DNA from 2 places in the Streptomyces sp. VTCC 41912 genome. Region 2 is predicted to be linked to the other one. Evidence: riboswitches for the same ligand, from Rfam matches in the RefSeq annotation. Region 2 holds a riboswitch; the other holds the start of a gene.
What was found. A riboswitch is a leader RNA that binds a small molecule or an ion and turns the genes downstream of it on or off. The one in region 2 is predicted to bind glycine.
Positions count from the first base shown of each region.

Region 1 (14,253 bases), on a different contig from region 2:
TTGCGTTCCCGAACGGGGACCCGCAGCGCGGCGAGGTCCGTGGGCCAGGTAAAGTCGGGGGCATCATCGGCATATTTTTCGCACAGGAGGCTTCCGCGTGGAGGTCCAGGAGACGCGGATCCAGACAGATCGTGTCCTCACCATCCCGAATATTCTGAGCATGGCGCGCCTGGTCGGCGTGCCAGTGTTCCTCTGGCTGATCCTCTGGCCGGAATTCGGCGGTCCGAGGGCCGATGGCTGGGCGCTGCTGGTGCTCGCGCTGAGCGGCGTCAGCGACTACCTCGACGGCAAGCTCGCCCGACGGTGGAACCAGGTCAGCAGCCTGGGCCGGATCCTCGACCCGGCCGCCGACCGGCTCTACATCCTCTCCACCCTCGTCGGTCTGACCTGGCGGGAGATCCTTCCGGTCTGGCTGACGGCGGCACTGCTCGCCCGTGAGCTGATGCTGCTGGTCGCGGTCGGGCTGCTCGGACGTCACGGGTATGGTCCGCCCCAGGTGAACTTCCTGGGCAAAGCGGCTACGTTCAACTTGATGTACGCGTTCCCGTTGCTGCTCCTCAGTGACGGAAGTGGCTGGCTTCACTCACTCGCTGCTATTTTCGGATGGGCGTTCGCCGGATGGGGTACGGCGCTGTACTGGTGGGCAGGGATCCTCTACGTGGTCCAGGTCCGCAGGATCATCAGGGCGGACGCCACGGCCGACTGAACAGGCCGAATCGGCAGATCGTGCCAAGGCCCGGCGCCCGCGTTCGGGAAACCAGCGGGCGCCCTTGACAAGTGAAGTCGGCAAGACCGTCGTCTCTTCGAGGAGGACGCTTCCGACATGAAGGCCGTTGTGATGGCCGGCGGCGAAGGAACACGCCTTCGCCCCATGACGTCCAGCATGCCCAAGCCGCTGCTCCCCGTGGCCAACAGGCCCATCATGGAGCATGTACTTCGGCTACTGAAAAGGCATGGTCTCAACGAGACCGTCGTGACCGTGCAATTCCTGGCCTCGCTCGTCCGGAACTATTTCGGCGACGGGGAAGAGCTCGGAATGGAGCTCACCTATGCCAATGAGGAAAAGCCACTCGGCACCGCCGGGAGCGTGAAGAACGCCGAAGAGGCCCTCAAGGACGACGCCTTCCTGGTCATCTCCGGTGATGCCCTCACCGACTTCGACCTCACGGATCTCATCCGCTTCCACAAGGAAAAGGGCGCCCTCGTCACCGTCTGCCTCACGCGGGTTCCGAACCCGCTGGAGTTCGGCATCACCATCGTCGACGAGGGCGGTCAGGTCGAACGCTTCCTGGAGAAGCCCACCTGGGGACAGGTCTTCTCGGACACCGTCAACACCGGTATCTACGTGATGGAGCCGGAGGTCTTCGACTACGTCGATCCCGATGTTCCGGTGGACTGGTCCGGGGACGTCTTCCCACAGCTCATGAAGGAAGGCAAGCCGATCTACGGCTATGTCGCCGAGGGCTATTGGGAGGACGTCGGCACGCACGAAAGTTATGTCAAGGCCCAGGCCGACGTGCTGGAGGGCAAGGTCGACGTCGACATCGACGGCTTCGAAATCTCACCCGGTGTGTGGGTCGCGGAAGGCGCGGACGTGCACCCGGACGCGGTGTTGCGAGGGCCCCTGTACATCGGTGACTACGCCAAGGTCGAGGCGGACGTGGAGATCCGCGAACACACCGTCGTCGGCTCGAACGTCGTCGTGAAGAGCGGCGCCTTCCTCCACCGGGCGGTGGTGCACGACAACGTCTACGTCGGTCAGCAGAGCAATCTCCGCGGCTGCGTGATCGGCAAGAACACCGACATCATGCGGGCGGCGCGGATCGAGGACGGCGCGGTCATCGGGGACGAGTGCCTCATCGGCGAGGAGTCGATCGTCCAGGGCAATGTGCGGGTCTATCCCTTCAAGACCATCGAGGCCGGTGCGTTCGTCAATACGTCGGTCATCTGGGAGTCCCGCGGCCAAGCGCACCTGTTCGGGGCGCGCGGGGTGACGGGAATCCTCAACGTCGAGATCACCCCCGAACTCGCCGTGCGGCTCGCCGGCGCGTACGCCACCACGTTGAAGAAGGGCTCCACGGTCACCACGGCCCGCGACCACTCCCGTGGCGCACGGGCCCTCAAACGCGCCGTGATCTCCGCACTGCAGGCGAGCGCCATCGACGTCCGCGACCTGGAGAACGTACCGCTGCCGGTCGCCCGCCAGCAGACCGCGCGGGGCAGTGCCGGCGGCATCATGGTGCGGACCACGCCGGGGGTGCCCGACTCCGTCGACATCATGTTCTTCGACGAGCGGGGCGCGGACCTCTCGCAAGGGGGGCAGCGCAAGCTCGACCGGGTCTACGCCCGTCAGGAGTACCGTCGGGCCTTCCCCGGGGAGATCGGCGACCTCCAGTTCCCCTCCAGCGTCTTCGACTCCTACACGGGAGCGATGCTGCGGGCGGTGGACACCACGGGCATCGCCGAGTCCGGTCTGAAGGTCGTGGTCGACGCCTCCAACGGCAGCGCCGGACTGGTGCTGCCGAGCCTTCTGGGCCGGCTCGGCGTCGACTCGTTGACCATCAACCCCGGTCTCGACGAGTCCCGGCCCACCGAGACCGTCGAGGCCCGCCGTGCCGGTCTGGTCCGGCTGGGGGAGATCGTCGCCTCGGCCCGGGCGGCGTTCGGCGTGCGCTTCGACCCGGTTGGCGAGCGGCTGTCGTTGGTGGACGAGCGCGGTCGCATCATCGAGGACGACCGCGCGCTGCTGGTGATGCTGGACCTGGTCGCCGCCGACCGACGCAGCGGACGGGTGGCGCTGCCCGTGACCACGACCCGGATCGCCGAGCAGGTGGCGGCGTACCACGGCACGCAGGTCGAGTGGACGACGACGTCGCCGGACGACCTCACGCGGGTGGGGCGGTCGGACGACACGGTGTTCGGCGGCGACGGCATGGGCGGCTTCATCATTCCGGAGTTCAGCAGCGTCTTCGACGGCGCCGCGGCGTTCGTCCGGCTGATCGGTCTGGTGGCCCGCACCCAGCTCACGCTCAGCCAGATCGACGCGCGGATCCCGCGGGCGCATGTCCAGCGGCGTGACCTGGCAACGCCGTGGGCGGTCAAGGGCCTGGTCATGCGGCACGTCGTGGAGGCGGCCGGCGACCGCGACGTGGACACCACCGACGGCGTGCGGATCGTGGAGGCCGACGGGCGCTGGGTGCTGGTGCTGCCCGACCCGGCCGAGGCGGTCACCCACCTCTGGGCGGAGGGCCCCGACGACGCCTCCGCGCAGCAGCTGCTGGACGAGTGGGCGGCCGTGGTGGACGGCGCCGGACGCTGATCCTTCCCCACCGGCGTGCCACCCGATCGGCACGCCGGTGGGGCCATTGGGAGACCATGCCGCCGACGTGCGACGATGTGCGGCATGTCGCAGCAGCGCCCCGATCGGAGCAACCCCCACCCCTCGGCCGGGCGACCCGATGCGTCCATGTCGCTGCTGACCAACGTGATGGACCACAGCCTCGACGACGGGTACGCCGAGGCCGCCGAGCGGAAGTCGGCCGAGGGTGTCAGCGGGCTGCCGCGCACGCTGCGGGCGAAGTTGGGCCTGGCGGCCGGGCTGGTGCTGGCGGCGCTGGTGGTGACCGTGGGGGCGGCGCAGGCGCGGGTCTCGGCGCCGACGCTGGCCAAGGAGCGCGAGGAGCTGATCCACCGCATCCAGAAGGGCACCGGGGAGGCCGACACCCAGCAGCAGCGGGTGGATTCGACCCGGGACACGGTCGATCGGATGCAGCGTGAGGCGCTCAAGCAGCACGGCGACGGCAAGGCCGAACTGCTGGCGCTGCTGGCCGGTTCGACGCAGGTCACCGGGCCGGGCGTGAAACTCGTCGTGGACGACGCCAAGGGGTCCGAGGCCGGCACCGGGGGGCCGCGGGAGAGCAGCGACTTCTCCGACACCGGGCGGGTGCGCGACCGAGACATGCAGCGTGTCGTCAACGGCCTGTGGCAGTCCGGTGCGGAGGCGATCTCCGTCAATGGGCAGCGGCTCACGTCACTCTCGGCGATCAGAGCCGCGGGAGACGCCATACTGGTCGACAACAAGCCGCTGGTGCCGCCGTACACGGTGCTTGCGGTGGGGGACGGGCAGCGGTTGAGCACCGCGTTCCAGGACAGCGCCGACGGTCAGTACCTGCACGTGTTGCAGGAGAACTACGGCGTGCGCACCAAGATTTCCGTGGAGAGCGAGGTCACGCTGCCGCCCGCGCCGAGTTTGACCGTACGTACCGCAAAGCCGAAGGCCGGTGCCGCGAAGGCGGACGGCGCCGACACAGGGAAGGGCACATCGTGATCGCCGTACTGGGCCTCATCGTGGGAGTCGTGGTCGGAATCGTCGTCCGACCCGTGGTGCCGACGGTGGTCGAGCCCTACTTGCCGATCGCTGTCGTCGCCGCGCTGGACGCCGTGTTCGGTGGTCTGCGGGCGATGCTGGACGGAATCTTCGACGACAAGGTCTTCGTCGTCTCCTTCCTCTCGAACGTCGTGGTCGCCGCCCTGATCGTCTTCCTCGGGGACAAGTTGGGCGTCGGCGCCCAACTCTCCACCGGCGTCGTGGTGGTGCTCGGCATCCGCATCTTCTCCAATGCTGCCGCGATCCGTCGGCACGTCTTCCGGGCGTGAGGCCGGTGGCAGCGGACGAGACCCCAGAGCCGGAGCGCACGCCGGAGGAGCGGTCGGAACCACGGTCCGGCCCGGAGCAGGACACTTCTGCGGAGCGCGCCGCCGAGCGGCAGCCGATGCCGCCCGAGCGACCCCGCCGGCCCGGATGGGCCGATGAGCGGCCCCGGGAACCCGAGCCGGAGCCGGTGAAGGAGCAGCAGCCGGAATCGGGACAGAAGCGGGCCGAAGCGGCAGTTGATGCCGACACGGACACGGCTGCGGGCGAGGAGGGCGCGGCAGTGCGGACGACCGGTCGGCAGCGGCTGCGCGCCAGTTTGTGGCCGCCGAGATTGACCCGGGCTCAACTGATCGTCGCGTTGCTCCTGTTCATTCTCGGCCTCGGCCTCGCGATTCAGGTACGTTCCACCAGTGACAGCAGTGCGCTGCGAGGTGCACGCCAAGAGGACTTGGTGCGCATTCTGGATGAACTGGACAATCGCTCCCAGCGGTTGACGGACGAGCAGCGGCGCCTGGAGGGACAGAAGACCGAGCTGGAGAACAGCTCGGACCAGGCTGAGGAGGCCCGTAAGCAGACCGTGGAGAAGGAACAGCAGCTGGGTGTGTTGGCCGGGACCGTCGCGGCGCAAGGGCCCGGCATAAACCTGACCATCGACGACCCCCACCACTCGGTGGAGGCGGACAAGCTGTTGGACACCATCCAGGAGCTGCGGGCGGCCGGGGCCGAGGCCATCCAGGTCAACGGCGTTCGCGTCGTCGCGAGCACGTACCTCTCGGACCTCCGGGGCGGCGTGCAGATCGACGGCAAGCGCGTCACGCCGCCGTACCGGTTCAAGGTCATCGGGAAGCCGGAGGACCTGGAGCCGGCGCTCAACATTCCCGGCGGAGTGGTCCAGACACTGGAAAAGGAGCAGGCCAAGGTGTCTGTGACCCGTGAGGAGAAGATCATCGTGGACGCCTTGCGAGCGGCGAAGCGGCCTGACTACGCTCGGTCGTCATCCCAGTGAGGCATCTACGTATGGTGATGGCCCGGCGAGGGCATGAGGTAGCGGGGGGTCGACGCACCGTGCGTGTGGTGTGTGGTGGAAACTGTCTTGAGGCCACGGACGTTCACAGGATGTCCGGATCGGCCGGTGTGTGCATCGAGGGTTCGTCCTGCCCCACGGGCGGGTCTGTGTCGTACAAGGGGAATCGCCCGTGAAGTTGTTTGGAAAGCTGTTCGGCAAGAGCGCCCGCCAGGAAGGCGACGGCGGCTCTGCGCGGCATCGCGCCCCGCGCCGGTCGGAGGAAGAAGGCGCGTCCGAGAGCCGTCCGCTCTTCCGTGACGAGGTCGGCGGTCCGTCCGGGGGGCACGGCGCGGGTTCTGTTGACCCCTCCGGTGCCGGCCGCATAGGTTCCCAGGAACCATCAGCCGCACACACGGGTGGAGGGTCGACCTTGCCGGTTTGTACGAGGTGCGGGCACCGGAACGCCGAGGCGAGCCGGTTCTGCTCCAACTGCGGTGCGCCCCTGCGTGCGGGTGCCCAGCCCGAGCGGGCCTCCGAGACGACCTCGACGATCTCCATCTCGGGGATCGAGGCGTACGACGCGGAGGCGACCGGGCAGAACCTCTCGCCCGCGCTCTCCCCTGAGGCCCAGGCGGCCGTCGACGCCCTTCCGCTGGGCTCGGCGCTGCTGGTCGTCCGTCGGGGCCCCAACGCCGGCAGCCGCTTCCTCCTGGACGGCGAGCTGACGACGGCGGGGCGGCACCCGCAGGGCGACATCTTCCTCGACGACGTGACGGTCTCCCGCAGCCACGTGGAGTTCCGCCGCGGTTCGGACGGCCGCTTCACGGTCACCGACGTCGGCAGCCTCAACGGCACCTACGTGAACCGCGAGCCGATCGAGTCCGTGGTCTTGGCCAACGGCGACGAGGTGCAGATCGGCAAGTACCGTCTGGTCTTCTACGCGAGCCAGCGGGGCGTCGGCATCTGACCGTCAGGGAAGGCACATGCGCCACACACCGACAGGCGGTGCCGGTTCGTCCGGCACCGCCTCCTCGGATCGCAAACCGTTGAGCATCGGCTCGGTGCTCAACGTGCTGCGCGACGAGTTCCCCGAGGTCACCATCTCCAAGATCCGGTTCCTGGAGGCCGAGGGGCTGGTCGAGCCGCAGCGCACGCCTTCCGGGTACCGCAAGTTCACCGCGGCCGACGTCGAACGGTTGGCCAGCGTGCTGCGGATGCAGCGGGACCACTACCTCCCCCTGAAGGTCATCAGGGAGCACCTCGACGCCCTGGAGCGGGGCGAGCAGGTGCAACTACCCGCTCCGGCGACGCCGCCCAGGGATCTGGTCGAGGGTGTCTCGGACCCGGACGAGGAGCGTCCGACGGCGGCCCGGATCGGCCGATCGGAACTGCTGGCCGCCACCGAGGTGGACGAGACCACGCTCGCCGGCTGGGAGTCGTACGGACTCATCGTCGCCCACGAGGACGGCGGATACGACATCGAAGCGGTCGCCGTCGCCAAACTCGTTGCGGACCTGGGGCGCTTCGGGCTCGAGCCGCGGCATCTGCGTGCCGTGAAGGCGGCCGCCGAGCGCGAGGCGGGTCTCGTCGAGCAGGTCGTTGCACCCCTTCGGCGGCACCGCAATCCACAGACCCGGGCCCACGCCGAGGCCACCGCAAGGGAGCTGGCCACGCTGTCGGTGCGGTTGCACGCGGCGCTGCTGCAGAGCGCGCTGCGCATCCGTCTGCCGTGAGCAAACGAGTGCCCGACTACCCAAACCGGCCGGGCACGGCCTAGGGTTGCTGTGTGAACGAGCTCGACGTCGTGGGTGTCCGGGTGGAGATGCCTTCCAGCCAACCGATCGTGCTGTTGCGGGAGGTGGGAGGCGACCGTTACCTGCCCATTTGGATCGGGCCGGGAGAGGCCACCGCCATCGCGTTCGCCCAGCAGGGCATGGTCCCCGCCCGGCCGCTGACGCATGACCTCTTCAAGGACGTGCTGGAAGCCGTGGGGCAGGAACTCACGCAGGTCCGGATCACGGACCTGCGCGAAGGCGTCTTCTACGCCGAACTGGTCTTCGCCAGTGGCGTCGAGGTCAGTGCCCGCCCGTCGGACGCGATAGCGCTGGCGCTGCGCACCGGAACCCCGATCTTCGGTACCGACGGTGTGTTGGACGACGCGGGGATCGCCATCCCGGACGAGCAGGAGGACGAGGTGGAGAAGTTCCGCGAGTTCCTCGACCAGATCTCGCCCGAGGACTTCGGCACCAACCAGTGATCAGCCAGGTGACCCACCGGTTTCCGGCCAAGCTGTAATCCTTTCCCCGTGACAAGTCACGAGAAACCACTCGTAGGGTGATTATCACTCGGCGTGGCGAGCGCGGCGATCGTTGACGCACCCCGAGTGACTGCATACCGTCGATATGGCAGGTCCCGTCCGGGACGTGGAGGACGGAGGGCGGCGTGGCAATCACCGGCGACGGTACGGCGGCGGAAGGGGCATTGCCGCTCCACACGGGCGCGGCGGCGAACCGCAGTCCGGTACAGGCCGCTGCGATGTCGGGGGACCGCGAGGCGGAGCACGTCGGCTACCGCGGACCGACCGCCTGCGCGGCGGCGGGCATCACCTACCGACAGCTGGACTACTGGGCGCGGACGGGGCTGGTGGAGCCCAGCATCCGGCCGGCCTACGGGTCCGGGACCCAGCGGCTCTACAGCTTCCGGGACGTCGTCGTCCTGAAGATCGTCAAGCGGCTGCTGGACACCGGGGTGTCGTTGCAGAACATCCGCACCGCCGTCCAGCACCTGCGGGCTCGGGGGCTGGACGACCTGACGCGGATGACGCTGATGAGCGACGGCGCGACGGTCTACGAGTGCACCTCGCCCGACCAGGTCGTGGATCTGCTCCAGGGCGGCCAGGGCGTCTTCGGGATCGCCGTCGGGGTGGTCTGGCGGGACGTGGAGGGCGCGCTGTCACAGCTCCACGGGGAGCGGGTGGACACCGGTGAGACGTTGATCGGGAAGAACCCGCAGGACGAGTTGGCGCGGCGGCGCAACCGGGCCGGCTGACGTCGGACCGGTGGTCCGCGGCCCGGGGTCGGGCCGATTGTCAGTGGTGTGCGGCAGCATCAGTGGTGTGAGACGTGCGCCGACGATCCTGCATCTGGACATGGATGCGTTCTACGCGGCCGCCGAGCAGGCGGCCAAGCCGAGCCTGCGGGGCAAGCCCGTGGTCGTCGGCGGGATCGGGCCGCGCGGTGTGGTGGCCACCGCTTCGTACGAGGCGAGGGTCTTCGGGGTGCGTTCGGCGATGCCGACGGCGCAGGCGCGCCGGTTGTGCCCCAACGCGGCCTATCTCAATCCCCGGTTCACGCTGTACCGCCAGGTGAGTGAATCGGTCATGGAGCTGCTGCGGGCCCTGTCGCCGCTCGTGGAGCCGTTGAGCCTGGACGAGGCGTTCGTGGACCTGGAGGCCGGCGGCGTGCCGGCGGAGACCGCCGCGGTGCGGGCCGTGGGGGAGCGGCTGCGGCGGGACATCCTGGAGGTCACCGGGCTGACCGGCTCGGTGGGGCTGGCCGGAGCCAAGATGCTCGCCAAGATCGCGTCCGAGGCGGCGAAGCCGGACGGGCTGGTGGTGATCGAGCCGGGCACCGAGCGGGAGCTGCTGGGGCCGATGCCGGTGCGGACGCTGCCCGGGGTGGGGCCGGCGACGGCGGAGACGCTGCGCCGGGCCGGGATCCACACGGTGGCCGAGACCGCGGAGGCCGGTGAGGCGGAGCTGGTGCGGCTGCTCGGCAAGGCGCACGGCAGCGGGCTGTACGCGATGGCGCTGGGCCGGGACGACCGGCCGGTGGTGGCCGAGCGGGACGCGAAGTCGGTGTCGGTGGAGGACACCTTCGAGGTCGACCTGACCGACCGGACGCGGGTGCGGACCGAGGTGCTGCGGCTGGCCGACCGGTGCGTGGCGCGGTTGCGGGCCGCTGGGCGGTCCGGGCGCACGGTGGTGATCAAGGTGCGGAACTACGACTTCTCGACGCTGACCCGGTCCGAGACGCTGCGCGGTCCGACGGACGACCCGGCGGTCGTCCGGGAGGCCGCCGTGCGGCTGCTGGAGACGGTCGACACCACGGGCGGCGTGCGGCTGCTGGGGGTGGGGGTGAGCGGACTGGCCGACTTCACGCAGGAGGACCTGTTCGCCCAGATCGCCACGGAGCGGGAGGCCGAGGAGCAGGCGGCGGTGGCGGTGGCGGGCGCGGGGCCGGACGTGGAGGCGGCGGGGGAGCCGGAGCCCGAACCTGAGCCGCCGCGGCGCTGGCACCCGGGGTTGGACGTGGTCCACGAGGAGTTCGGCGCCGGCTGGGTGCAGGGCAGTGGTGTGGGGAGGGTGACCGTGCGGTTCGAGACGCCGTGGTCCGCACCGGGGCGGGTGCGGACCTTCGTCGTCGACGATCCGGCGCTGCGGCCGGGGGAGCCGCTGCCGCTGCGGGGCGGACCGGATCAGTCGTCCGCGCCGGCGATCCGCCCGAAGTCGGTGTCGGGGGCCGACGGGGCGGGGTCCGCGTCGGGTGAGGAGATATCCAGGCGGTAGTGGTGGTAGAGCTGGAGTTCCTGCTCGGGGGAGAGGTGGCGGCCGACGCCGAAGTCCGGGGCATCCTTGATCAGCTTGCGGTCGTAAGGGATGTGCAGGCTGTCGCCGACCATCTTGCTCGGTTCCAAGGGGACGAAGGCATCCCGGCTGAACAGGCCGGTGCGGACGGCCGCCCACTCCGGTTCGCCCGTCGCGTCGTCGAGGTAGACCTCGTCGACGGTCCCTATTTTCGCGCCGTTCCGGTCGAACGCTTTGCGGCCGATGAGGCTCCGGGGATCGATATCGGTTTGCACGGTCCCTCCAATTGGTCGCAACTGCCTTGTGACAACTACGAAACGGCACATTTCATGCCTCGGCCACTCGAAGGATCGTTCCAGCAGTGCGCTGGTAGGCTGGCGAATGGCCGTCGACCCCATGCGGGAGAGTCCTTTGTCGTTCGCGACCAGGGCGCCGAAGGAGCAAATCCTCCCCGGAATCTCTCAGGCACACGTACCGCATGGACGAGGTCACTCTGGAAAGCAGGGCGGGCCACGGACAGCACCATGCCGGAACCCCTCCTCACCGACGGTGAAAGCCGGACCGCAGCCCGCGGGCCGGTGAAGCTCTCAGGTTGAGATGACAGAGGGGGAGGCCGTCCGGGCACCAGCGCCGTGGTGCCCCTCGTAGGTCGTGCTGACCAGGAGGCCCCCGCAGATGACCACCAACCGCATCTCCCTGACCGAACTGGAGCGCGACACTCCGTTCGAGCGCCGGCACATCGGGCCCGACGACGAGGCGCAGGCCAAGATGCTCGCGCAGGTCGGCTTCGGTTCGCTGGACGAGCTGACCGCCACCGCCGTCCCCGAGGTGATCAAGAGCACCGAGGCGCTCGGCCTGCCGCAGGCCCGCACCGAGGCCGAGGTCCTGGCGGAACTGCGCGCGCTCGCCGACCGCAACCAGGTCCTGTCGTCCATGATCGGACTCGGCTACTACGGCACCTTCACCCCGCCGGTGATCCTGCGCAACGTCATGGAGAACCCGGCCTGGTACACGGCCTACACGCCGTACCAGCCGGAGATCTCGCAGGGCCGCCTGGAGGCCCTGCTGAACTTCCAGACCGTGGTCGCCGACCTGACCGGACTGCCCACCTCCGGTGCGTCCCTCCTGGACGAGGGCACGGCCGCCGCCGAGGCGATGGCGCTGTCCCGCCGGGTCGGCAAGGTCAAGCAGGGCGTCTTCCTGGTCGACGCGGACTGTCTGCCGCAGACCGTCGCCGTGATCCAGACCCGCGCCGAACCGACCGGTGTGGAGGTCGTGGTCGCCGACCTCGCCGCCGGCATCCCGGACGAGATCGCCGAGCGCGGCGTCTTCGGCGTGCTCCTCCAGTACCCGGGCGCGTCCGGCGCGGTGCGCGACCACCGGGCGCTCATCGAGCGGGCGCACGAGCTGGGGGCGATCGTCACCGTCGCCGCCGACCTGCTGGCGCTGACGCTGCTCACCCCGCCCGGCGAGCTCGGCGCGGACATCGCGGTGGGCACCAGCCAGCGCTTCGGCGTCCCGATGGGCTTCGGCGGCCCGCACGCCGGCTTCATGGCCGTCCGCGAGCTGTACGCCCGCAGCCTGCCCGGTCGCCTGGTGGGCGTCTCCGTCGACGCCGACGGCAACCGCGCCTACCGCCTGGCGCTGCAGACCCGCGAGCAGCACATCCGCCGGGAGAAGGCCACCAGCAACATCTGCACCGCGCAGGTGCTGCTCGCCGTCATGGCCGGGATGTACGCCGTCTACCACGGCCCCGAGGGGCTGCGCACCATCGCCCGGCGCACCCACCGGTACGCCGCGGTCCTGGCCGCGGGGCTGAAGGCCGGTGGCGTCGAGCTCCTCCACGACGCGTACTTCGACACCCTGACCGCCCGGGTGCCGGGCCGGGCCGCCGAGGTCGTCGCCGCGGCCCGCGAGGCCGGCATCAACCTCCGCCAGGTCGACGCGGACCTCGTCGGCATCGCCTGTGACGAGACCACCGGGCGCGCCCAGCTGGCCGGTGTCTGGGGCGCGTTCGGGGTCCGGGGCGACGTCGAGGCGCTGGACGCGGCCGTCGACGACGCCCTGCCGCAGTCGCTGCTGCGCGCCGACGACTACCTCGGCCACCCGGTCTTCCACCAGCACCGCTCCGAGACCGCGATGCTGCGCTACCTGCGCACCCTCGCCGACAAGGACTACGCGCTGGACCGCGGGATGATTCCGCTCGGCTCCTGCACGATGAAGCTGAACGCCACCACCGAGATGGAGCCGGTCACCTGGCCCGAGTTCGGCCAGCTGCACCCCTTCGCGCCGGCCGAGCAGGCCGCGGGCTACCGCACGCTCATCAGTGAGCTGGAGGAGCGGCTCGCCGCGGTCACCGGCTACGACAAGGTGTCCCTCCAGCCCAACGCCGGTTCCCAGGGCGAGCTGGCGGGTCTGCTGGCCGTTCGTGCGTACCACCGGGCCAACGGGGACGCGCAGCGCACGGTCTGCCTGATCCCGTCCTCGGCGCACGGCACCAACGCCGCGAGCGCCGTGATGGCCGGCATGAAGGTCGTCGTCGTCAAGACCGGTGCGGACGGCGAGGTCGACACCGACGACCTGCACGCCAAGATCGAGAAGCACCGGGACGAACTGGCCGTCCTGATGGTCACCTACCCGTCCACGCACGGCGTGTTCGAGGAGCACATCACCCAGATCTGCGCGGCGGTGCACGAGGCCGGCGGTCAGGTCTACGTCGACGGCGCCAACCTCAACGCCCTGGTGGGCCTCGCCGAGCCGGGGAAGTTCGGCGGCGACGTCTCGCACCTGAACCTGCACAAGACGTTCTGCATCCCGCACGGTGGCGGTGGCCCCGGCGTCGGCCCGGTCGCCGTCCGCGCCCACCTGGCGCCCTACCTGCCCAACCACCCGCTGCAGCCGACCGCGGGCCCGGAGACCGGCGTCGGACCGATCTCCGCCGCCCCCTGGGGCTCGGCCGGCATCCTGCCGATCTCGTGGGCCTACGTCCGCCTGATGGGCGGCGAGGGCCTCAAGCGCGCCACCCAGGTCGCGGTGCTCAGCGCCAACTACGTGGCCAAGCGGCTGGAGCCGCACTACCCGGTGCTCTACACCGGCCCCGGCGGCCTGGTGGCCCACGAGTGCATCATCGACGTCCGGCCGCTGACCAAGGCGACCGGCGTGAGCATCGACGACGTCGCCAAGCGGCTCATCGACTACGGCTTCCACGCGCCGACGATGTCCTTCCCCGTGGCCGGCACGCTGATGATCGAGCCGACCGAGAGCGAGGACCTCGCCGAGCTGGACCGGTTCTGCGACGCGATGATCGCCATCCGCGCCGAGATCGACAAGGTCGGTTCGGGCGAGTGGGACAAGGACGACAACCCGCTGCGCAACGCCCCGCACACCGCGGCCGCGCTCGGTGGCGCGTGGTCCCACCCGTACGAGCGTGCGGAGGCCGTCTTCCCGGCCGGGGTCGTCGCCGCGGAGAAGTACTGGCCGCCGGTGCGTCGGATCGACGGCGCCTTCGGTGACCGCAACCTGGTCTGCTCGTGCCCGCCGCTGGACGAGTACGACGTCTGAGCACACCGGCCACCGGTGAGCGGTGGCAACATCAAGGGCCCTCGGCGGATGCGCCGGGGGCCCTGGTGTACGTGCCGGGTGGCTGCCGGATCAGGCGGCGGCGGTGACCCGGGTCGGAGCGATGACCTGCCCGTCCGGCAGCAGCTCACCGGTGTCCTCGAAGAGCAGGACGCCGTTGCACAGCAGGCTCCAGCCCTGCTCCGGGTGGTGCGCCACCAGGTGCGCGGCCTCCCGGTCGGTGGATTCGGCTGACGGGCATGGCGGTTGATGCTGGCACATGGAAGTCGTCTTTCGCTGCGGAGTGGTGAACGTCGTGCGGCTCGATGAGGTGGTCATGGCCGCTCCCCCGTTTCTGTCGGTCCCAGTCTTGCCCCACGGATGGGATTCCGCAGGGATTTCGCAGCAGCGGTACACACTCGATAGTGACGCGTCACCCGTGCGGGCGGT
Region 1 is NZ_JBJMAB010000013.1:153,359-167,611, reverse strand. Features, by position in the region: gene ACJ6WD_RS20575 (CDP-alcohol phosphatidyltransferase family protein) at 98-706, shown strand; gene ACJ6WD_RS20570 (mannose-1-phosphate guanyltransferase) at 824-3,319, shown strand; gene ACJ6WD_RS20565 (DUF881 domain-containing protein) at 3,404-4,327, shown strand; gene ACJ6WD_RS20560 (small basic family protein) at 4,324-4,656, shown strand; gene ACJ6WD_RS20555 (DUF881 domain-containing protein) at 4,662-5,660, shown strand; gene ACJ6WD_RS20550 (FHA domain-containing protein) at 6,091-6,627, shown strand; gene ACJ6WD_RS20545 (MerR family transcriptional regulator) at 6,644-7,393, shown strand; gene ACJ6WD_RS20540 (bifunctional nuclease family protein) at 7,447-7,917, shown strand; gene ACJ6WD_RS20535 (MerR family transcriptional regulator) at 8,103-8,708, shown strand; gene ACJ6WD_RS20530 (DNA polymerase IV) at 8,776-10,227, shown strand; gene ACJ6WD_RS20525 (PRC-barrel domain-containing protein) at 10,137-10,532, opposite strand; glycine riboswitch at 10,635-10,732, shown strand; gene gcvP (aminomethyl-transferring glycine dehydrogenase) at 10,921-13,806, shown strand; gene ACJ6WD_RS20515 (DUF5999 family protein) at 13,897-14,085, opposite strand.
Region 1: linked by a shared signal. The riboswitch ahead of gcvP (aminomethyl-transferring glycine dehydrogenase) and the one ahead of gcvT (glycine cleavage system aminomethyltransferase GcvT) in region 2 are both predicted to bind glycine.

Region 2 (14,253 bases):
CCCCGGTGGTCTCAATCGGTGCGGTCACGGTGCTTCAGAACCCCTCCCGGCCGACGGTGGCCGGCCTGTGCCCGCCGCGGTAGCGGCCTGGTCTGTAACCTCGCTGGTGTTCCCCTGCCGCCATCTCCTCCGGGTCTCGCGGGAGTTGGCACTGCGGACGGATCAAAGGTGCGCAGGACAACGGCGGGGACGACGCTCGTACAAAGGACCGAGGTCCTCGATGCCGGGAGTCTTCATCCGAGTCGCGATCACTCACCAGCCCTGACGGTGAATGGATGCGCAACTGTGATGTGGTCCGCGGCTTTCCGTTATACGAACAGCAGGGCGGACTGAGCGGTGCGCCGGGCGCTCGGGAGGGGCGTCAACCGGCGTGCAGATGAGGGGAATTCGGCGCAAGGCCGACGGCGGACGGGGCGATCCGGGCGCCCGCCGGCGTCAGTAGGGGCGGGGGTAGCCGTACCCGTAGGTGGGTCCGGGCGCGGGCGGCTGGGCGTAGCCGTCGCGGTCGAAGAACGGGCGGGCGCAGGCCCGCATCCACATGCCCACCGGGTCGTACTCGTCGTTCATGGCGACCGTGGAGACCGGCAGTCCGTCCGGCACCGCGCCCATCGACTGCTGGATCATCATCCGTGCGGCGTCCACCGACGGCTGCCCGGTGTCGTACAGATCCAGGCCGATCGCCAGATAAGGGGCACCGAGGGCGGGTTGCACCCATGCCCGGCGCAACGAACGCACCGGGGGCGTCCGATGGGCGTTCTGCGCGAGCAGGGCGTAGAACTGCGGGATGTCGATGACCGGTTCGGAGATCCGCAGCGGGCCGGCCGGCAGGCGGTCGAGGCCGGCGGCGATCCGGCGCAGGTCGAGCCAGGGGACGCCGACCCCGCCACCGGGAGCGTGCGGATTCAGCCACAGGCCCCAGCGGTCAGGGAAGAGCGAGGCGGCGATCTCGGGGCCGCTGACGAGTTCGTGGTCGCGGGTCCAGCCGGAGGCGGCGAGCTCGGCCGCGGAGGTCACGCAGGGCGCGTAGCCCAGCCCGTCGACCTCCATGTTGCCGTACTGCGCATCGGGTTGCCCGGCCCGGCCGTGCCACAGGAGCATCCAGACCTGCCCGTGCGCGAGGGCCCCCAGCAACGCCTCGTAGGCGTCGTAGCGCCCGGGCGAGACCTGCCGCAGCATCTGCTCGACCTGGTCGGCCGCCGCCGCTCCCTGATGCGCACCCGCGCTCACGTGGTCCGTCCCTTCTGCCGGCAGGGCCTGCGCCCGCCCGTCGTTCCCCCAGCTTACGAGTGGTCCCGGGTGTAGAAGGGCCGCACGCGCTCCAGCATCCAGTCGGCGACCGGATCGCCCTGGGCGATGTCGAGCAGCACCAGTTGGACCGGCCAGGCGACCGGCACCTGACCCAGCGCCTGCCCCAACGCGTGCAGGGCCTCGTCGCGGGCGCTGCCGTCGTGCAGCCGCTCGGGGGCGACGTCGAGCTGCACCCCGACGAAGAGCGCCGGCGTGTCGCCCTCGACGCTGGCCAGCGCGCGCCGGGCGGTCAGCACGCACCCGGCGGCCGAGAACGCCAGGCCGGCGGCGGCGAGGAAGTCCACCGGCTCGTCCTGCCAGTCCGGCTCGAAGAGCCGCACCCGGGCGCCGCCGGCCGGCGGGCCGTCCAGATCCGACCGCCCGGACCGACACAATTCGGCCACTGCGGGCGGCGGCAGCGGAACGCCCACCGTGCCGCCCGGATTGACCGCGACGCCCAGCAGCGGCGGCAGCCCGCGGGCGAACTCCCGGGCCGGTGCGACGGTGTACGACAGGTGCGCGCCGACGACCTTCAGGAACTCCTGCTCGGAGCTGAAGACCGGGACGTACGCGGCGCCGCCGATCTCGACGGTCGGCAGGTCGAGGCCGCCCGCCCCGGGACCCGCGCTGTCCGGGCCGCCGCCCTCGGGCAGCGGCACCCACACCTGGCTGCGGCCCAGCACCTCGACGATCCGTCCCCCGGCCTCGGGGTGTCCGACCGACGCGGCCAGCACCTGCTCCAGCTCGTTGGCCGGCCAGGCCAACTGCGGTATCCCCGTGTCCGGGACGCACCCCGGCACCGGACCACCGTGCTGCGGGTAATTGTCCGGATAGTTCATCTCACCCACCCATTACTGGCCGCGCTCCCCGGCCCCTGACCCTGGGGGCGGACCCGCGGACCCGCCCGGTGGATCAGACCCTAACCGGGAAAGCGCCGCGCGCCGAAGCCGGCGGCGGCCCCGATGTGCACCGGAGCCGAACCGGACGCGGGCGGTCCACCACCGGCTCAGCCGAAGGTGACCCGCTCCAACGCCCCGGCGGCGGGCCGGTCCAGCAGCACCGCGGAGCCGAACCCCGACGGGAGCCGGGCCGCCTCGGCCCGGACGACCAGCCGGCGCACCGCCCTGCGGTGCCGGGCGAAGGCGTACCGCGAGACCCGCCGGCCGCGCGCCCGTTGGCCGATCAGCGCCGCCTCGGGCGGCACGTCGAGCAGCACCAGGTGCACCCGTCGGCCATCGCGCAGCGCCGCTCGGGAGAGCCAGTGCCGCACCCACGCCAGCGTCCCGCAGTCGTGCACCACGACGCTTGCGCCGGAGCGCACCGCGCGGCGCAGCGCCAGATAGTGCGCCACCCGGACCAGCGGGCGGTACAGGGCGTAGGGCAGGCGGCGCAGCCGGCCGCGCTGCCAGCGCTCCCGGGCATCCTGGGAGTCCACCCGGTGCACGCGGGCGCCGCGGCCGTCGCGGCACGGCACCACCCGCGCCATCAGGGTGCTCTTGCCGCTGCCCGGCAGGCCGGAGACCACGATCAGGTCGCCGGGCGGGAAGCGGAGCGCGGTGCGCGGTGTGCGGCCGGAGCCGCGCAGGTCGGTGATCCGCGGCCCGCCGGCCGGCCGGCCGGCGGGGCGGCGCGGCGCCCGGGGCGCGATCGGCGCCGGTACCGGGGCGGGCTCCGGCGGGGCGGCCCCCGCCGTCGTCGCGTACGCCGCTTCGCTGTGCACCGTGATCGCCCCTCCCCGTCGGATCAGGCCGGATATCGAGGCCCGACCTTTCCGCAGAGTGTCAAGAAAAGGTAATGAACAGCAAGGCGATTGCCAAGCGCAGCACCGGAATTGACGGTCCGGGGGCGCCGTCGGGCGGCTCGGCGACGGGGGCCGCGGGCCGCGCGGGGCGCGGGTGACCGGCCGCGGAGCGACGGCCGGGACTCCTGTATCCGGCGATCCCGTGCAATGATGTGGCCGCCACGGGCCCACCACTGGTCACTCGTGCACAGCCAGCCAATTGCATACCGGCCGCTTGAATCCGCGCGGGAGAGTCCCCGGCCGCCACGGCGGGGCGCCGAAGGAGCAAGTCCTCCCTTGAATCTCTCAGGCCCCTATACCGCGCGGGCGAGGCAGATCTGAAAAGCGAGTCGCGGCCCGGCTGTAGGGGGCGGCTCCACCCAAGGTGCAAACCGGGTCCGTGCGCGGACTCCCGGTGAACCTCTCAGGTTCCGATGACAGATGGGGAGACCGTCTTGTCACCCATGCCTGGGAGCCCAGAACGATGACTGATGCCCCCCGCCGCACCGCGCTGGATGCCACGCACCGCGCGCTCGGCGCGACCATGACCGACTTCGCCGGCTGGGACATGCCGCTGCGCTACAGCAGCGAACGCGAGGAGCACGTCGCGGTGCGCACCCGCGCCGGCCTCTTCGACCTCTCCCACATGGGCGAGATCACCGTCACCGGTCCCCAGGCCGGTGCACTGCTCGACCACGCGCTGGTCGGCAACATCGGCGCCCTGAAGGTCGGTCGGGCCCGCTACACCATGATCTGCGCCCCCGACGGCGGCATCCTCGACGACCTGATCGTCTACCGCCTCGCCGAGCGGGAGTTCATGGTCGTCGCCAACGCCTCCAACGCCCAGGTGGTGCTGGACGCGCTGGCCGCGCGGCAGGCCGGCTTCGACGCCGCGGTCCGCGACGACCGGGACGCCTACGCGCTGATCGCGGTGCAGGGCCCGGAGTCCCCCGGCATCCTCAAGAAGCTCACCGACGCCGACCTGGACGGGCTGAAGTACTACGCGGGACTGCCCGGGACGGTCGCCGGCGTCGAGGCGCTGATCGCCCGGACCGGCTACACCGGTGAGGACGGCTTCGAGCTGTTCGTCCGCCCGGCGGACGCGGTCGCCGTGTGGGAGGCGCTGACCGAGGCCGGCCGGGACGTCGGCCTGGTCCCGTGCGGCCTGTCCTGCCGCGACACCCTGCGCCTGGAGGCGGGGATGCCGCTGTACGGGCACGAGCTGACGACCGCGCTCACCCCGTTCGACGCGGGCCTGGGCCGGGTCGTGAAGTTCGAGAAGGAGGGCGACTTCGTCGGCCGCGCGGCGCTGGCGACGGCCGCCGAGCGCGCCGAGCAGGCCCCGCCGCGCAAGCTGGTCGGCCTGGTCGCCGAGGGGCGCCGGGTGCCGCGCGCCGGCTACCCGGTCGTGGCGGCCGACGGCACAGTGATCGGCGAGGTCACCTCCGGGGCGCCGTCCCCGACGCTGGGCAAGCCGATCGCCATCGCCTACGTCGACGCCGAGCACGCCGCGCCGGGCACGGCGGGCGTCCGGGTGGACATCCGCGGCACGCACGAACCGTACGAGGTCGTCGCGCTGCCCTTCTACAAGCGGCAGAAGTAGCCGTCGGCGCCGGCCGGTCCGCGGCGCCCGCCGTGGACCTGCGCCGTCGCGCCCGACACACGCATCTCACTGGGCAAGACCCCATTCACCATCACACCCGCGCGTACAGGAGAATCGAGCCATGGACAACCCCCAGCAGCTGCGCTACAGCAAGGAGCACGAGTGGCTGTCGGACGCCGAGGGCGGCGTCTCGACGGTCGGCATCACCGAGCACGCGGCCAACGCCCTCGGCGACGTCGTCTTCGTGCAGCTCCCCGAGGTCGGGGCCACCGTCACCGCCGGCGAGTCCTGCGGTGAGCTGGAGTCGACCAAGTCGGTCAGCGACCTCTACTCGCCCGTGAACGGTGAGATCACCGAGGTCAACGACGACGTCGTCGCGGACCCCTCGCTGGTGAACTCCGCCCCGTTCGAGGGCGGTTGGCTGTTCAAGGTGAAGATCACCGGCGAGCCGGAGGACCTGCTCACGGCCGACGCGTACACCGCCTTCACCGCCGGCTGACTCCCCCAGCTCACGCTGGGAGCGCCCGCCGCCCCGCCACCGCACCGGCGGGGCCGCGGCGCCCCGCCCGCCCCCCTCTCTCCAGGAAGTCCCATGTCGCTTCTGAACAGCTCCCTCCATGAGCTCGACCCCGACGTCGCCGCCGCCGTCGACGCCGAGCTGCACCGTCAGCAGTCCACCCTCGAGATGATCGCGTCGGAGAACTTCGCTCCGGTCGCCGTCATGGAGGCCCAGGGCTCGGTCCTGACCAACAAGTACGCCGAGGGCTACCCGGGCCGCCGCTACTACGGCGGCTGCGAGCACGTCGACGTCGTCGAGCAGATCGCCATCGACCGGATCAAGGCGCTCTTCGGCGCCGAGGCGGCCAACGTCCAGCCGCACTCCGGTGCGCAGGCCAACGCCGCCGCGATGTTCGCGCTGATCAAGCCGGGCGACACCATCCTGGGTCTGAACCTCGCCCACGGCGGGCACCTGACCCACGGCATGAAGATCAACTTCTCCGGCAAGCTGTACAACGTGGTGCCCTACCACGTCGACGAGAAGACCAACCTGGTCGACATGGAGGAGGTCGAGCGCCTCGCCAAGGAGCACCGGCCCAAGCTGATCGTCGCCGGCTGGTCCGCCTACCCGCGCCAGCTCGACTTCGCCGCCTTCCGCCGGATCGCGGACGAGGTCGGCGCGTACCTCATGGTCGACATGGCCCACTTCGCCGGCCTGGTCGCCGCCGGGCTGCACCCCTCCCCGGTGCCGCACGCCCACGTGGTGACCACCACCACGCACAAGACGCTGGGCGGCCCCCGCGGCGGCGTGATCCTGTCCACCGCCGAGCTGGCCAAGAAGATCAACTCCGCGGTCTTCCCCGGTCAGCAGGGCGGCCCGCTGGAGCACGTGATCGCGGCCAAGGCGGTGTCCTTCAAGGTCGCCGCGTCGGAGGAGTTCAAGGAGCGCCAGCAGCGCACCCTTGAGGGCGCCCGGATCCTGGCCGAGCGCCTGGTCCAGGACGACGTCAAGGAGCACGGCGTCTCGGTGCTCTCCGGCGGCACCGACGTCCACCTCGTCCTGGTCGACCTGCGCGACTCGGCGCTCGACGGCCAGCAGGCCGAGGACCGCCTCCACGAGGTCGGCATCACCGTCAACCGCAACGCCATCCCGAACGACCCGCGGCCGCCGATGGTCACCTCCGGCCTGCGGATCGGCACCCCGGCCCTGGCCACCCGCGGCTTCCAGGCCGAGGACTTCCGCGAGGTCGCCGACATCATCGCCGAGGCGCTCAAGCCCACCTACGACCGCGAGGCCCTCAAGGCCCGGGTCACGGCCCTGGCCGAGAAGTTCCCGCTGTACCCGTCGCTGTGACGGGCCGGTCACCGGGGCGCCACGGCCCCCGGTGACCAGGCGGCGGGCCGGTCCTCCGGCCCGCCGCCGCACACCGGGCCCACGGCCGGGCCTCCCCCGGCCCGCCCCGCCCATCCCTTCCCGGACGCCCCTCCCCGCCCACCGGCGCCGCGCCGTCCGGCTTCACCTCTCCTTCGCCCGCCCGCCGCTCCCCGGCCGGCGGCAATCCCCCGCGAGCGGGTTACGCTCGACAGTCGGGCCGGAAACACCCCATCCTGCCCCGATGTGCTCCACCGTCCACCACGAGCAGACAAGGGAGTCAGCCCCCGTGGCCATCTCCGTCTTCGACCTCTTCTCCATCGGCATCGGCCCCTCCAGCTCGCACACGGTCGGCCCCATGCGTGCCGCCCGGATGTTCGCCCGGCGGCTCAAGAAGGACGGTCTGCTCGCCCAGACGGTCTCGGTGCGCGCCGAGCTGTTCGGCTCGCTGGGCGCCACCGGCCACGGCCACGGCACCCCCAAGGCCGTGCTGCTCGGCCTGGAGGGCCACTCCCCCCGCACCGTCGACGTCGAATCCGCCGACGACGAAGTGGCGCGCATCCGCACCAGCGGCCGGCTGCGCCTGCTCGGCGCCGAGATAGGCACCGCGCACGAGATCGACTTCGACGAGCCCACGCAGCTGATCCTGCACCGCCGCCGCTCGCTGCCGTACCACGCCAACGGCATGACGCTCTTCGCCTACGACGAGGCCGGCGCGCCCCTGCTGGAGAAGACGTACTACTCGGTCGGCGGCGGCTTCGTCGTCGACGAGGACGCGGTCGGCGAGGACCGGATCAAGCTCGACGACACCGTCCTGACGCACCCCTTCCGCACCGGCGACGAACTGCTGCGGCTCTCCCGCGAGACCGGCCTGTCCATCTCCGCCCTGATGCTGGAGAACGAGAAGGCCTGGCGCACCGAGGAGGAGATCCGCGCCGGCCTGCTGGAGATCTGGCGGGTCATGGAGTCCTGCACCACCCGCGGCATGTCCCGCGAGGGCATCCTCCCCGGCGGCCTGAAGGTCCGCCGCCGCGCCGCCAACGCCGCCCGCGCCCTGCGCTCCGAGGGCGACGCGGCGGCCCGCGCCATGGAGTGGGTCACCCTCTACGCCATGGCCGTCAACGAGGAGAACGCCGCCGGCGGCCGGGTGGTGACCGCCCCGACCAACGGCGCGGCCGGCATCATCCCCGCCGTGCTCCACTACTACGTCAACTTCGTCCCCGGCGCCGACGAGGACGGGGTGGTCCGCTTCCTCCTCGCGGCCGGCGCCATCGGCATGCTCTTCAAGGAGAACGCCTCGATCTCCGGCGCCGAGGTCGGCTGCCAGGGCGAGGTCGGCTCCGCCTGCTCGATGGCCGCCGGCGGCCTGGCCGAGGTGCTCGGCGGCAGCCCCGAACAGGTCGAGAACGCCGCCGAGATCGGGATGGAGCACAACCTCGGCCTGACCTGCGACCCGGTCGGCGGCCTCGTCCAGATCCCGTGCATCGAGCGCAACGGCATGGCCGCCGTGAAGGCCGTCACCGCCGCCCGGATGTCGCTGCGCGGCGACGGCCGCCACCACGTCTCCCTCGACAAGGTCATCAAGACCATGAAGGAGACCGGCGCCGACATGTCCGTCAAGTACAAGGAGACCGCCCGCGGCGGCCTCGCGGTGAACATCATCGAGTGCTGAGGCCCGCTCCACGACGCCCCGGCCCCGCGTGACTCCTGTCGCGCGGGGCCGGGGCGTCGGTGTGGGTGGGGGAAACCCGCTACCGCCCGATCTCCCAGGCGAACGGCGGGAGTTCGCTGGCCCGGAAGTAGATGTCCAGGGCCCGGGCGGTGGGGACGAAGGGGTGGACGCGGGCGCCGTCGAGGCCGGGCAGGAGGCGGGCGCAGTGTCGGATGCAGCCGGCCACTTCCCGGCCTTCGCGGTCGACGAGGGTGGCGGCGTCGGGCGGGCCGTCGCACGGGGTGGGGTCGGCGGCCGCGGCGGCGGGGCAGCGGTCGTGGGCGGCGGTCCGGGTGGCCGGGCGGGCGGCGGGCGGGGCGCTCGTCGACTGGTGCATGGCAGTCCCCCTGGTGCTGCGCGGTTACGGGTGCGGAGGCGGACCGGTGACGGCGGGCGCGGTCACCGGTGCCCACGTCAGTGGTGCTCGCCGCGGCGGGGGTCCATGCGGCCTTGGGGAAGACCTGGGGCGTTCGTCAGCGAATCATGTCCAAGCCCTGCGGGGAGCTTCCGGGGCGGTCCGTGGGCGGCACGGCCAGGGGGTCCAGGAGCAGGGCGAGGGCGAGCAGGGTGGCGGCCAGCAGCCAGCCGGCCAGTACGTCGCCGGCCCAGTGGACGCCGAGGTAGACGCGGGTGAGACCGACGCCGACGGCCCAGAGGGCGAGCAGTGCGCACCACCCGCGGCCGGCGCCGGGGCGGGTGTGGTGCAGCACGCCCCAGGCCAGGAGGCCGGCGGCCAGCGCGGAGGTGGTGGCGTGGCCGGAGGGGAAGGAGTGGCCGGTGGCCCGGGCGGCCCAGTCGGCGACCGGCGGGCGGGGCCGGGCGAAGAGCTCCATGAGGCCGTAGCGGAGTGCCTGGCAGACGGCGAGGACGAGCACCGCGGCCAGCGCCGCGCGGATCCGGCCACCGGCCCGGCGGCCGGCCAGCAGCCCGGCGAGGAGCGCCATCAGGTACGGCACGACGCCGGTGCCGGTGGAGGTCAGGGCGGTGGCCAGGGAGCGCAGCGGTTCGCCGCGGTGGGCGGTGGCCCAGTGCAGGGCGGCCCGTTCGGGGGCGAGCGGGGCGCCGTCGCGGACGGCCATGACGACGGCGACGGCGGCGAAGAGGGCGGCGCCGAGGGCCGCGGCGCGCAGCAGGCGGAACGGGGGCGCGCCCAGGCGCGGGCCGCGGCGCGCGCCGTCGGCCGGCTCAGGCGGCGCCCCCGGGGGCGTCACCGGGCGGCGACCAACGGGCGCAACGGGGTCTCCCGGACCCGGTCGACCAGGGGGGCGGCGCGCCGGGCGAACGGCATCAGGACCGCGGCGACCAGGGTGCCGACGATCAGGCCGACCAGGACGTCGTGCGGGTAGTGGGCGCCGACCCAGACCCGCGAGGCGCCCATCAGGAGCGCTGCGGGGATGGCGATGGCGCCCAGCCGGCGATCCAGCAGGAGCAGTGCGATGGCCGCGGAGGCGGCGATCACCGAGTGGTTGCTGGGGAACGACCAGTCGCCGATCCCCGGGCACGGCTCGACCGTGACGACGTGCAGCGTCTGGCAGGGGCGCTGTTCGTGGAAGAAGCTCTTGACCACGTCGTTGACCACGTAGGCCAGGACCACGATGACGGGGACCGCCAGGGCCATGGCCATCTGGACGGCGGGCGTGTGGCGTCCCTCACCGCGGGTGAGCCGGCGGCGGGTGCTGCCGCCGAGGCGCGCGCGGGCGCGCCACCAGCCGACCAGCATCAGCAGTGCGAAGACACTCAGTCCGAGGTCGGTCCAGTAGGAGACCAGGACGTTGAGGAAGTGCGGCATCTGCTGGGCGAAGCCGGTCACGGAGGTGTACAGGCCGCCGTCGATCGAGGCTCCGCCGAAGGCGAGGTCGGTCACTGGGCTTACTCCTTGGCGGATCGGTGCGGGGTGCGCGGGCTGGATGCCGGGGGCGGCCCTGGTGGTGCGCCGGCCGCGGTGCGCTCCAGCAAGTGTGCCGGGTCGTTCAGGGTGCCGGTGGCGCGGTGGCGTGATCCGGCGCATCGGTGGGCTCGGCGGCCGCCCCGTCGGCGCCGCGCTGCTTGCGGCTGCGCAGCACCTCCACGGCGATCGGGCTCAGGGACACCAGGACCACGAGGGCGACGACCGGGAGGAGGTAGCGGTCGACGTTGGGCACCGAGGAGCCCAGGGCGTACCCCGCGAGGGTGAGGCCGATCGCCCAGATCAGGCCACCGACGACCTGCCAGAGGGCGAAGGTGCGGGCCGGCACGTTCAGTGCGCCGGCCAGCGGGTTGAGCACGGTGCGGACGATCGGCACGAAGCGGGCCAGGACGATCGCCTTGGCGTGGCCGTAGCGCGCCAGGTACTCCTCGGCGCGGGCGGCGCCCTCCTGGAGCTTGCGGGACCGGCCCCGGGTGAGCAGCGCCCGGCCGCCGCGGCGACCGATCCAGTAGCCGGTCTGCGAGCCGATGAGGGTGCCGACGACCGCGGCGGTCAGCACCTGCGGCAGGGCGAGGTGGACGGCGCCGCCGACGCCGGGGGCGCACAGCAGCCCGGCGGTGAACAGCAAGGAGTCGCCGGGCAGGAAGAAGCCGACCAGGAGGCCGGTCTCGGCGAACAGGACGACGGCGACGCCGAGCGCGCCGAAGGCGGCGAGCAGCGAACCGGCGTCGAGGACGTTGACCGCCTCGGTGACGGTGCTGGCGTGCAGTGCCGCGGCCATTACGGCCATGTCGGTGGCCCCTCCCATAATGGGTTGCGGGTGTCCGCCGAGCGGCCGACTCCCACCGTCTACAGACCAGTAGACGGTCTACGGCACTGTAGACGAAGGAATGGTGGAGGGCGTTCCATGTCGGAGACTTCACCCGCGGCCCGCCGCCCCGCCGGCGAGCTGGAGGCAAGCGTGCTGGCGGCCCTGTGGGCGGCGGCGGGACCACTGACCCCCGCCGAGGTGCAGGGCGAACTGGGCGGCCGGCTCGCCCGGACGACGGTCACCACCATCCTCAGCCGGCTGCACGACAAGGGCGCGGTCTCCCGCACCCGGGCCGGCCGCGGCTTCGCCTACTCACCGATACACGACTCCGCCGGCCTGACCGCCCGGCGGATGCGCAGCGAGCTGGACAAGCAGGACGACCGCACCACCGCGCTCGCCCGCTTCGTCTCCGAGCTGACCAGCGAGGACGAGCAACTGCTCCGCTCGCTGCTGGACGAGGCGGACGCGCCGGGCGCCGCGGGCGGCCCGCTCCCCGGATCCGGGACCACCCCATGATCGTCGCCGTCTGGCTCCCGCTGGTGATGCCGCTGCTGGCGGTGCCGACCGCCCGTCGGCTCGCCGAGTCGCTGCCGCCGCGCGCCGCGGCCTGGCTGCTGGCCTGCTGCGCCGCCACGCTGGCCGCCTGCACCGCCGCGGCGCTGGGGCTGCTCGCGGTCGCCGGGGCGCTGCGGCTACCGCCGGTCGCGGCCTTCGGCCATCTGGAGCGGGCCCTGCCGGGCACCGACGCGGCCGTGACCGTCCCGGCGGCCCCGGTCGCCGGCGCGCTGCTGGCCTGCTGTGCCGTCGCGGTCGCCCGCCGCGCCCTGCGGCACCGCGCCGAGTTGCGCGCCGCCCGGCGCACCGCCGACGCCCACGGCCTCGCCGGCGACCTCTGCGTCCTGCCGGACCCGGAGCCCGACGCCTACGCCCTGCCGGGCCGCCCGGGGCGGGTGGTGGTCACCGCGGGGATGCTGCGGGCGCTGCCGCCGGCCGAGCGCGAGGCGCTGTTCGCCCACGAGCGCGCCCACCTCCTGGGCCGCCACCACCTCTTCCTGCTGGCCGCAGCGCTGGCCGGGGCCTGCCATCCGCTGCTCCGCGGGCTGCGCGCCCCGCTGGCGTACGCCCTGGAGCGCTGGGCCGACGAGTCCGCCGCCGCCCGGGTGGGCGACCGGCAGCTCACCGCCCGGGCCATCGGCCGCGCCGCGCTGGCCGCCCGGACGCACGCCGCGGCCGCCCCGCGACCGGGTACGGCACCGGCCGCGACCAGCGGCCCGGTGCCACGGCGGGTCGCCGCGCTGCTCCGCCCCGACCGGCCGGCCGACCGCCCCCGCGGCCGGCTGCTGCCCGTCGGCCGCCGGCTGGTAGCCGCCGCCCTGCTGGCCTGCGTCGCCTTCTCCGCGGCGGGCGCGGTGGACGCGGCGGCGGATCTGCACCAGACCGTGGAAACGGCCCAGGGCGAGCAACCGGGCCGCTAGCGGCGCCGGGACGGCCCGGTTCCGGGCGGCCGGGCGTCAGCGCGGGCCACCGGTGCCGCCGGCCGTCCCGTCGGAGGCCGGTTCCGGGCCGGCCGCGCCCACCGTGAAGCCCAGCCGGGCGCCGCCGCCGGGGCGGGCGGCGGCGAAGGCACCGCCGCCGTGCGCGACCGCGATCTCCCGGACGATGGCCAGGCCGAGCCCCGAACCAGGCAGGCCCCGGGCGGCCGGTGCGCGGTAGAAGCGGTCGAAGACGTAGGGCAGGTCGCTGTCGGCGATGCCCGGGCCGCGGTCCAGGACCTCGACACGGGCCCCGGTGACGACGATGTCGATGGGCGCGGTGCCCTCGGCGTCGAACTTGGCGGCGTTCTCCAGCAGGTTGCTGAGCGCCCGGTGCAGGGCCGCCGGGCGCCCCTGCACGACCGCCGGGCGCTCGGTGCGGACGGTGATCGGCCGACCGGTGCGGCGGCGGGCCGAGGCGGCCGCGCGGTCGGCGACCTCGGCCAGGTGGACGTCCGACGCCGGATCGTCGTCGCGCTGCCCGGCCGCCAGCGCGACCAGTTCGTTGACCAGGTCGGTCAGCTCCCTGGCCTCGCCGGCCAGGTCGGCGAGCAGCTCCTCGCGGGCCGGTGCCGGCAGTTCGTCGAACCGTTTGAGCAGCGAGATGTTGGTGCGCAGCGAGGTCAACGGGGTGCGCAGTTCGTGTCCGGCGTCCTGGACGAGCCGCTGCTGGTCGTGGACCGCGGTGGTCAGCCGCCCGAGCATGTCGTCGAAGGCCCGGCCGAGCCGGCCGACCTCGTCGCGCCCCTCGACGGGCACCTCGACGTCCACCCGGCCGCGTGCGGCGACGCTCTCGGCGACCGCGGTCAGCCGGACCAGCCGCCCGGTGATCCGGCGGGCCAGCCACCAGCCGACCGCGCCGGCCAGCACGATCACCCCGGCGGCCAGCAGCACGGTGCGCTGCTGGAGCGCGGAGAGCAGGTCCTCGGTGCCGCTGAGCTTGCGGGCGACCTGGACGGCGCCGCGCCCGCCGCCGAGCGCCACGGTGGCGACGTGGTACTCCGCGTCGCCGAGGACGACCACCCGCTCCTCGTGGTCGCCGGCGGCCGGCCGGGCGGCCACCCGCCGTTCGCGGTCCCCGGCCGGCAGCGCGGGGTGCCCGACCTCGACGATCCGCCCGCCGGCGGACAGGACCTGGACGTCGGTGCGGCTGGCGCCGGCGAGTGCGTCGCGCGGCCCACCGGAGTCGGCGGCGGCGTCGGCGGTGTAGTCGGCGGGGACGTACGGGCGCTCCCGCACCTGGGCCCGCAGGTCGCGGACGACCTCGGTGAAGACGGACTTCTCGTCCAACCGCACCAGCCGGGCCGCCGAGTCGTAGCTGAGGAAGCCGACCAGGACGGTCACCCCGGCGGCGCCGGCGGCGAAGGCCAGCGCGAAGGAGGTGCGCAGGCTGGCCGGTTTGCGGGCGCGCAACCAGGCCGCCGACCACCGCGCGGCCCGGCGGACCGCCGAGGGCCGGACGAGGGGGCCGCGGCGCCCGGGCACTCAGTCCTCCCGGAGGACGTAGCCGACGCCGCGCACCGTGTGGATCAGCGGGCGGCTGCCCGGCACGTCGACCTTCCGCCGGAGGTAGCCGACGTACACCGCGAGGTTCTTCGAGCCGGGGCCGAAGTCGTAGCCCCATATCCGGTCGTAGATCGTGGAGTGGTCCAGGACGATGCCGGCGTTGCGGGCCAGCAGCTCCAGGAGTTCGAACTCGGTGCGGGTCAGCTCCAGTTCGCGCGTCCCGCGCCAGGCGCGCCGCGAGGGGCCG
Region 2 is NZ_JBJMAB010000006.1:51,671-65,923, reverse strand. Features, by position in the region: gene ACJ6WD_RS11645 (ABC transporter permease) at 1-28, opposite strand, end outside; gene ACJ6WD_RS11640 (enhanced serine sensitivity protein SseB C-terminal domain-containing protein) at 436-1,227, opposite strand; gene ACJ6WD_RS11635 (enhanced serine sensitivity protein SseB) at 1,281-2,126, opposite strand; gene ACJ6WD_RS11630 (AAA family ATPase) at 2,294-3,007, opposite strand; glycine riboswitch at 3,304-3,399, shown strand; gene gcvT (glycine cleavage system aminomethyltransferase GcvT) at 3,552-4,670, shown strand; gene gcvH (glycine cleavage system protein GcvH) at 4,792-5,169, shown strand; gene glyA (serine hydroxymethyltransferase) at 5,263-6,522, shown strand; gene ACJ6WD_RS11610 (L-serine ammonia-lyase) at 6,830-8,212, shown strand; gene ACJ6WD_RS11605 (hypothetical protein) at 8,292-8,588, opposite strand; gene ACJ6WD_RS11600 (phosphatase PAP2 family protein) at 8,725-9,462, opposite strand; gene ACJ6WD_RS11595 (phosphatase PAP2 family protein) at 9,459-10,115, opposite strand; gene ACJ6WD_RS11590 (DedA family protein) at 10,222-10,938, opposite strand; gene ACJ6WD_RS11585 (BlaI/MecI/CopY family transcriptional regulator) at 11,065-11,484, shown strand; gene ACJ6WD_RS11580 (M56 family metallopeptidase) at 11,481-12,443, shown strand; gene ACJ6WD_RS11575 (ATP-binding protein) at 12,480-13,985, opposite strand; gene ACJ6WD_RS11570 (response regulator transcription factor) at 13,986-14,253, opposite strand, start outside.